DNA from 3 places in the Staphylococcus lugdunensis genome. Region 1 is predicted to be linked to each of the others. Evidence: predicted binding sites of a transcription regulator. Region 1 holds the regulator's gene; each other region holds the start of a gene.

Evidence for each region. Region 1 encodes NrdR, which represses ribonucleotide reductase genes. Its sites were predicted from a motif close to AACACNATATATNGTGTT; they were not measured.
Region 2: the regulator NrdR is predicted to act here: its motif matches at 1,733-1,750, upstream of nrdI (class Ib ribonucleoside-diphosphate reductase assembly flavoprotein NrdI).
Region 3: the regulator NrdR is predicted to act here: its motif matches at 1,638-1,655, upstream of nrdD (anaerobic ribonucleoside-triphosphate reductase).

The regions. Positions count from the first base shown of each region.
Region 1 is NZ_CP014022.1:120,559-123,856, reverse strand. It holds gene AL499_RS00600 (replicative helicase loading/DNA remodeling protein DnaB) at 1-1,008, opposite strand, end outside; gene nrdR (transcriptional regulator NrdR) at 1,009-1,479, opposite strand; gene bioB (biotin synthase BioB) at 1,796-2,803, opposite strand; gene gap (type I glyceraldehyde-3-phosphate dehydrogenase) at 2,976-3,298, opposite strand, start outside.
Region 2 is NZ_CP014022.1:1,008,671-1,011,968, reverse strand. It holds gene queF (preQ(1) synthase) at 1-268, opposite strand, end outside; gene AL499_RS04800 (DMT family transporter) at 281-1,150, opposite strand; gene nrdI (class Ib ribonucleoside-diphosphate reductase assembly flavoprotein NrdI) at 2,024-2,422, shown strand; gene nrdE (class 1b ribonucleoside-diphosphate reductase subunit alpha) at 2,385-3,298, shown strand, end outside.
Region 3 is NZ_CP014022.1:1,801,699-1,804,996, forward strand. It holds gene AL499_RS08430 (ArgE/DapE family deacylase) at 1-344, shown strand, start outside; gene AL499_RS08435 (CHAP domain-containing protein) at 731-1,501, shown strand; gene nrdD (anaerobic ribonucleoside-triphosphate reductase) at 1,700-3,298, shown strand, end outside.

The sequences.
Region 1 (3,298 bases):
TCTACTAACCAATTCTTCTATCATCAGCTTTTGTTGATGAGTCGGTTCTGAACCCGACCATGAGGAGAGCATATCAACTGGGCTTATATTATCTAAACTAGATAGCCACTCGTCTTGTTTTGTATTAGTCGAGTTATCACGCGTATGTTGGCTCTCAGAATCATAATATTTATCAGCATTTATCGCTAATTTAGGCAATTGCTGTTCATGCTCAATTAAATAATATGATCTTGCTTGTTTGCGTAACTCTTCAAACGATAAAGTTTGTGCACTTGTAATTGAGTTTAAAATCATGCGTTTCATTGCCTCAACGGTTAAACCGTATAAAGTAGCCAATTGTAAGATTAAAGCTTTAGCTTCATCTGTAACTATTTCACTACTAATAAAATGATGTTGAAGTAACTCTTTAAGTAATTCGAAATCAAAGTGCTCATTAGACAAATCAAGACCTTTATAATATTGAGATGATTTAATGTTTTGACTATCAATTTTAATATCTTTATTAGGCATTTTAAAAACTTCAGTAAATTTGTGCGTAATATTTTGATAATTTGTTAAATCTTTTCTATCTTGCTCAAAATATTGTTTTAACTGTACAAAGCGCTTTTTATCGACTTCACTAAATAAAAAAACTGACAGCATAGGATCATTAAAAAATTGATAAGCTGTAGGTGGTTGTATTAGTTCATAGATAAAATTTGAATTATCAGATTGATGGCGCACAAAAGATTTAAGCAAGCCAATCCCCTCTAAATAATCCATTGTCTTTCTAAAATCTAATAAATTAACCTTTAACTCATTCATAATGGTATAATGCGTTAGCAATTCCTGATTATTTTCAGATACAAACTGATTTAAATAATGGTATAAACCAATGGCATGCGTACCAATCAATGGAGCATATAATCGATTTAATATTTCTAAGTGAGCCTGACTAAGCTCAAAATGACGAATAACTTCAAAACTGTCTCTTGGTCTTAAATCAAATTGGTAAGCTTGCATGGTCATTTAAGAGTCACTCCGTTTATTATCATTTAAGATACCTTGCATGGAAGCTAGAAGCTGATCAACATCTTTAAATTCTTTATATACGGATGCGAATCTGACATAAGAAACTTGATCGACATGCATAAGTAAATTCATTACATGTTCCCCAATATCTCTCGAAGAAATTTCAGTGTGACCCTCATCACGCAATTGCCATTCTACTTTGTTTGTAATATCTTCTAATTGTTGATAACGCACAGGTCTTTTTTCACAAGATCTTACCAAACCATTTAATATTTTTTCTCTTAAAAATTGTTCACGTGTACCATCTTTTTTAACAACGATTAATGGGCTCACTTCTATGTGTTCAAAAGTAGTAAAACGCGTGCCGCATTTCTCGCATTCACGGCGGCGACGAATTGCATTTGCTTCATCTGCATGTCTTGAATCAACAACTTTTGAATGTGTAGAGCTACATTTTGGGCATTTCATTTATATCACCCTCTTGATTAGATTATGCTTCATTATACTATATTTTCTATTTTGACAAAAGCAGTGACATGTTCATTGAATCCATACAGAATTTTAACAAATAGCAATTTAACATAACTTTTTTATACACGCTATTCTTATATATTTATAAAACCTTTTCTATTTTACTTTTTTCAAGAAAAATTATTCAATTATGGCTTTACTTTACAGTTTGCCCCTCCATAATAAATATTACTTATTCTCAATAGTAGAACATTATATTAAAAATTTTTTAATTGATGTTGTTTGTTGAATTGTAACGTTGTTTTTTCTGTATTTACTTTGATTTGAATTGTGGATGACTAAAAGTTATTTCATCGTCATTGCCATAATCAATTTCAAAACCTAGATCTTCGAGCATTTGATAATCTAACTCATTTGGTTGACCACCGGTAATTAAATAGTCACCTACAAATATCGAGTTTGCAATTTGTAATGCGAGTGGTTGTAATGATCGCAAATTTACTTCACGGCCACCTGCTACACGAATTTCTTTTGTAGGGTTTATTAAGCGGAATATAGATAATATTCTTAAACACTTCATAGGCGTTAAATCATCCATACTACCAAATTTTGTTCCTTGTATCGGATGTAAAAAATTCACTGGAATACTATCAGCATCTATTTTTTTCAATGCGAAAGCCATATCAATTATGTCTTCATCGCTTTCACCCATACCACATATTACGCCTGAACATGGTGAAATATGATGTTCTTTCATATATGATAACGTTTGTATACGTTCATCATATGTATGTGTTGAAACAACTTGCCCATGATACGACTCGCTAGTATTAATATTATGATTATAGCGATCAACTCCAGCAGCTTTTAATTTTTCTGCCTGCTCTTCGTTAGCCAATCCAAGACAGGCACAAATTTTTAATTGTGGATGATCCTTTTTTATATCTTTTACCGTTTTTGTAATATGTTCTACTTCTTTGTCACTTGGTCCTCTACCACTCATAACAATACAATACGTACCAATTTTATTATTTGAAGCAACATCTGCGCCCTTACATATTGTTTCATTTGACACCAAGGCGTATCGTTGTTTGTGCTTCATCTCTCTAGATTGACCACAATAGCCACAATCTTCAGAACAAATTCCACTTTTTGCATTCAAAATCATATTTAGTTTGACTTTATGACCGAAATAATGTCGTCTAATTAAATAAGCTTCATGCACTAAATCTAATGTAGCTAACGAAGCATCTCTGTAAATTTTTAAGCACTCAGCCTGAGTTAAATATTTCCCGTTAATAATTTGATTTGCTAAGTTCATTTCCCCACATACCTTTCTGCTTTCAATATAGTTATATCTTAGTCTTTGATACCAACATTGTAAACCATAGATATTATAAAGTTTACAATATAGTTGTTTATTTTGTTAAGACTTAAAATATAAAACGAGGTAAGTTTCCAACTTACCTCGCATTGATGCAGTAATAAATTGTTTATTTAATTAGTTCTCCAAGTTGATTTGCTACCTCAACTACTCTATTAGAATATCCCCATTCGTTATCATACCAGGCTATAACTTTAACCTTATTATCTCCCATGACCATTGTATTTTTAGCATCTATAACTGCTGAATGAGGATTTGTATTATAGTCCTTAGAAACTAGAGGGGCCTCTTCAACATCAATAATTCCTTGTAAGTTTGCATCTCTAAATGCATGATTAACTTCATCTACTGTCACTTTTTGTTTTAAATCAACGACTAAATCAACTAATGATACATTTTGAGTTGGCACACGAAGTGCTATGCCATGTAGTT
Region 2 (3,298 bases), 890 kb from region 1:
TAAACAAATATAGTTTTAGTGACTTAGACTCAACCATTTTAACATTCGGGATATATGAGATATAGATTGTAGCAAAGTCGGGTTGACCTGTGATAGGGCAGAGTGACGTAAATTCTGGACAGTTAAATTTAACGAAATAGTCTCTCCCTTGATGTTTGTTAACAAATGTTTCTAATACATCTGGACGGTAATCAAATTGATAATTGTTATTTTGGTTACCTAATAATGTAATGTCTTTCATTTCCTCTTCTTGACGTCCTTGAGTCATATTACCGCTCCTTTAATGTGATTGTTGTGTATTTGATTCACGTCGTGCTTGGTCAAACATATAGTAACTTGCACTAATGATAATAATATAGCCGACTATAGCATACATATCTGGTGTTTCGCCAAATAAAATAAAACCAAATAGTGCAGTAAAAATGATAGAAGCATACGTGAATATTGAAATATCTTTCGCCGCAGCAAAACTATAAGCTAATGTGATACCTATTTGACCTACAGCTGCTGCAAGCCCTGCACCTAAAAGATATAATATTTGGGTTGTTGTCATTGGCTCAAATGTTGCGATGGAAAACGGGATCAACACAATCACGGAAAATAATGAAAAGTAAAAAACAATCGTGTAAGGTTGTTCACGTCTGCTTAGTGCGCGCACACATGTATAAGCTGATGCAGCAAATATTCCTGAAAATAATCCTGCTAATGATGGAAGCATTTCAGAAGAAAATTCGGGCTTAACTATAAGCAACATACCCATAATGGCAATGATCATCGCAGATATTTGATATTTTCGCACTTTTTCATGTAAGAATAGTAAACTTAATAGGATAGTCCAAAATGGATTAAGTTTCATTAGTGTGTCGGCATCACTTAACACCATATGATCTATGGCAAAGATGTTGAGTAATACGCCAATCAACCCAAGGGTAGACCGTCCAATCAATAATGGTTGATTACGAAGTTTACCGAACATTGGCTGTTTATATTTATAAATAAAAAATAAGGGTATAAACATAGCAACAAAATTTCGTGCTAACGACTTTTGAAAGACAGGTAAATCACCGGCAAGTCTAAAAAAAACTGACATAAAACTAAAGCCAATAGCAGAAATGAGGATAGCAATAATACCTTTCACTTTTGGATTCACTGTTAATCGCCCCAATAATAAATTTTAACTTATATATGATAGCATAAAAAAGCAATCTATGCATTGGAACTTGAAATGTATAATGCAATCGTTTATAATTAAAAAACGAACATACGTTCTATTTGGAAATAAATTAAATATCCGGAATATTTGTATAAAATTTTAAATTAAGATTGTATACCATATTTTTATGTTTGAATTAATAGCTTCAAAAATGACGCCAACCCGGACGATAAAGCTATTTAAGAAAAATTTTATAAATGCAAGCATTAATGCTCACAAAAATGTAAAATATTTTTTTGAGCTATTTTAAACTTACAGTGACGCACGTTTATTCGAAATTCCGAACGTTAAGGAGCAATCTCAAACTTTTAATAATTAAGGATATTATGTATAATGAAACACAGAATGTTGTGTTGGTTTTTGAAAACCAACACAATATATAGTGTTTACTTCTAAAATAGAATGCAATAAAAAAGTCAATATTTAAGCAAAATAACACTAAATAAGGCTAATTTCTCACCATATTCGTTATGCATTAGAGAAATTTTACTATTATACATATAGTTCGTTTTTGCTTTATACACAAGATGTAGTGTTTATATGAGGCATTGAACAACTATAAAATGGATGACTGACATAAATGATAGTCTAATGATGTTTCATCAGCACAGAAAAAATGAGCGATAGCGTTTAATTTGTTATGACGTATTTTAAAACATAACATGAATTTATACTAAACAACATACTACGCAGTAACAAATGAACATGTTATAAACAACACGACACATATCCATGCAATACTAGTGCAATTCGGTTTCTAGCAAGAAATCTTTATTTTTTAATACAAGATTGATGAAAGAAGGCGATTAAATGAAAGTTATTTATTTTTCATTTTCAGGAAATGTTCAACGATTTATTAAAAGAACCGAATTATCAGATGTTATGGAAATAACAGAAGATAATTGTCAAGAAGAAGTAAATGAGCCTTATATTTTAGTAACAGGGACAATTGGCTTTGGTGAAGTGCCACAAGAAGTACAGCAATTTCTACAAGTCAATCATCAGCACTTGCAAGCAGTTGCTGCAAGCGGCAATCGCAACTGGGGACAAAACTTTGCGAAGGCTGGACAGACGATTTCTGAACAATATAACGTGCCATTACTAATGAAATTTGAGGTTCAAGGATCAAACAGTGACGTGAAAGAATTTAAGGACAAGGTGGGTCAATTTAATGAAAATTATGAACGAGAAAAAATACAATCATATTGAACTAAATAATGAAGTAACCAAACGTAAAGAGAGTGGTTTCTTTAATTTAGAGAAAGATCAAGAAGCATTAAAGGTTTATCTTGAAGAGATTCACGATAAAACAATTTACTTTGATGACGAAATTGAGCGCTTACATTATTTAGTAGACCATGATTTTTATTTTAATGTGTTCGATAAATATAGTGAGATAGACTTACGTGAGATAACTGATTTTGCCAAGTCAATTGAATTTAACTTTGCAAGTTATATGTCAGCAAGTAAGTTTTATAAAGATTACGCGTTAAAAACGAATGATAAATCACAATATTTGGAAGATTATAATCAGCACGTGACAATCGTAGCACTGTATTTAGCTAATGGTAATAAAGCACAAGCAAAACAATTTATCTCAGCCATGGTAGAACAACGTTATCAACCAGCGACGCCGACATTTTTAAACGCAGGTCGCGCTCGACGTGGTGAATTAGTCTCATGCTTTTTATTAGAAGTAGATGATAGTTTAAATTCTATTAACTTTATTGATTCAACAGCAAAACAATTAAGTAAAATCGGTGGCGGTGTAGCCATTAATTTATCTAAATTACGTGCTCGTGGTGAAGCAATTAAAGGAATTAAAGGTGTGGCTAAAGGGGTATTACCAGTCGCAAAATCACTAGAAGGTGGATTTAGTTATGCAGACCAACTAGGACAACGTCCAGGTGCAGGTGCTGTATATTTAAATATATTCCACTATGATGTTGAAGAATTTTTAGATACTAAAAAGGTTAATGCTGACGAGGATTTACGTCTATCAACGATTTCAACAGGCTTAATTGTGCCATCAAAATTCTTTGATTTAGCTAAAGAAGGAAAAGATTTTTATATGTTTGCGCCACA
Region 3 (3,298 bases), 890 kb from region 1:
CAATCATACAATTGTTTGAAGAAACTTTGTATGAAGTGGATCAGGCACAATTATCAATGGAAATCACTACGAATCATGCCCCTGTTTATAGCAACAAGGATAATTTGTTAGTGAAGTCATTTACTGAATATAAAGATGATTTAACAGTTACAGCGCTTGTCGGTGCGACAGATGCATCAGAATTATTAAAAGGTATAGATAATGTAGACTTAACCATTATCGGTCCTGGTTTTATGCGACAAGCACATCGAGCGAATGAATATATAGATAAACAGCATTATTTAGATTTTATTGATTTGTATCAACATGTCGTTGTTGATTATTTAAACAAAAAGAGTAATTAAAAGAAACTTAACTATGAAGAAACATTTGATAATAAATGTCTTCATAGTTTTTTATGAATAAATTTAATTGTTTTTGATGTCATTAACGTGAAAGCAATTATCGGTTTTATTACAACAAATGTAATAATCTGTTGATTATGATGTCTATCATCCCCAACATCATCGTTGTTAGAGATTGTTACAAAATAGCTATGAGTTTTACATCGAACGACTGTTTATTATGATTCTTTTACAAAATATTAACAACGCACACAGCAGCTTATTTTTCTGATAGAGTGTGATTTGTCGTTGAAACAACGAGAAAAAATTAATCATGTTTTGTAACTTGAAGGTAGCCACGAGATAAAGAAATCATTATTTAAATGAATTTAGGAGGATATTTGATTATGAAAAAGATCGCTACAGCTACAATCGCAACAGCAGGATTTGCAACAATTGCACTCGCAGGAGGTCATGACGCACACGCTGCTGAACAAAACAATAATGGTTATAATCCAAATGATCCATATTCTTATAGCTATTCATATACAATTGACCAACAAGGTAATTATCACTACACTTGGCAAGGTAATTGGAGTCCAAACCAAGCACAACAAGGTCAATATTATTCATATAATTATACAAACACAGCAGGCACTCAAAACTACAACTACAATACGCAATATAGTCAAAACTATCAGCCACAAACTCAAGCATATCACGCAAACAATGGTGGCGGATTAGGTGCTAGCTATTCAACTTCTGATAGAAATGTTAAAGTAACAACTACACAAGCACCATCAAGTCATGCTTCAAATACTAGTGGTGGTTCAGCGTTTTCAGGTAAATCAGGATCAAGCTCAAACCTATACACAGCAGGTCAATGTACGTATTACGTTTTTGATAAAGTAGGCGGAAAAATTGGCTCTACATGGGGCAACGCAAGTAACTGGGCTAGCGCAGCTGCATCAGAAGGCTATAATGTTAGCAATTCACCAAAACAAGGTGCGGTAATGCAAACATCACAAGGTGCATATGGTCATGTCGCTTACGTTGAAAAAGTCAATAGTGATGGTTCAGTTAAAGTATCAGAAATGAATTACAATGGCGGACCTGGCGTTGTCTCTACACGTACAATTTCAGCAAGTCAAGCAAGCTCTTACAATTACATCTCATAATCAACTATTTGAACGGTTCATCCTACAATATTGTGCTTCAACAATATTGTAGGATTTTTTTATTGTCTGCTGCTCAAAGTTCAAGGATTATTAACAACTCTTTGACAGTTATGTTAACATGTGGGTTTTTATTTGAAATACTATATATAGTGTTATAAGTTTAATATAAGTACTATATATAGAAATGGAATGATTTTTATGAAACAACTTGAAGCTGAATTACAAGGTCTCATTACCAAAGATCCAGCAATTGTAAATGAGAATGCCAATAAAGATAGCAATACATTTTCAACGATGCGTGATTTAACAGCAGGTGTCGTTTCAAAGTCATATGCATTACAACATTTATTACCTAAAAGAGTCGCACAAGCACATAAGAATGGAGATATACATTTTCATGATTTAGATTATCACCCATTCCAACCTTTAACAAACTGCTGCTTAATTGATGCAACATCAATGTTACAGCATGGGTTTGAGATTGGGAACGCCAATGTCACTACACCGAAATCAATTCAAACGGCGTCCGCACAACTTGTACAAATTATTGCCAATGTTTCTAGTAGCCAATATGGTGGCTGCACGGTCGACCGCGTTGATGAATTACTTAGTACATATGCACGACATAATGAAGCACATCACCGCAAAGTTGCTGAAACATTTGTTAGAGCAGATGCTATAGAAGATTATGTAGATCAACAAGTAACTAAAGATGTTAATGATGCTATAGAAAGTTTAGAGTATGAAATAAACACATTGTACACATCAAACGGTCAAACGCCATTTGTAACACTTGGATTTGGTTTAGGAACAGATAAACTAAGTCGAAAAATTCAACAGGCAATTTTGAACACACGTATCAAAGGACTAGGTAAAAATAGAATTACTGCAATCTTTCCAAAATTAGTCTTTACGATAAAAAAAGGCGTTAATTTTAGCGAAGAAGACCCTAATTATGACGTTAAGCAACTCGCTTTAAAATGCTCAACGAAACGCATGTACCCAGATGTTTTAAACTACGATACACTGGTTGATATTTTAGGTGATTTTAAAGCACCTATGGGTTGTCGTTCATTTTTACCAGCTTGGCGTGATGCTCAAGGGCAATTTGAGAATAGTGGTCGATGTAATTTAGGTGTCGTAACATTAAATATTCCGCGTATTGCGATTGAGTCTCAAGGCGATAAGTTAACGTTTTGGCGACTTTTCCATGAGCGTATGGATATTTTACATGAAGCCTTACTTTATCGTATTGAGCGTGTTGCACAAGCGGTTCCTGAAAATGCTCCGATTTTGTATAAAAGTGGCGCCTTTAAATATAAATTACAAGAAGGTGAAGATGTTACGGATTTATTTAAACATCGCCGTGCTACGATTTCTATGGGTTATATTGGGTTATACGAAGCAGCTACTGTATTTTATGGTCCAAACTGGGAAACAAATCCAGATGCCAAGGCCTTTACATTAGATATATTAAAAGAAATGAAGGATTATCAATTAGAATGGACGGAAGAGACGGACGTTTGGTTCAGTATTTATAGTACACCGAGCGAATCATTGACAGACCGTTTTTGCCGCTTAGATTATGAACGATTTGGCTCTATACCAGATATTACGGATAAAGGGTACTATCAAAATTCATTTCATTATGATGTGCGAAAAGATGTTACACCTTTTGAAAAAATAGATTTCGAAAAGGATTATCCATACTACGCAAGCGGTGGATTTATTCACTATTGCGAATATCCAAAATTAAATCATAATTTAAAGGCGCTTGAAGCGGTTTGGGACTATGCC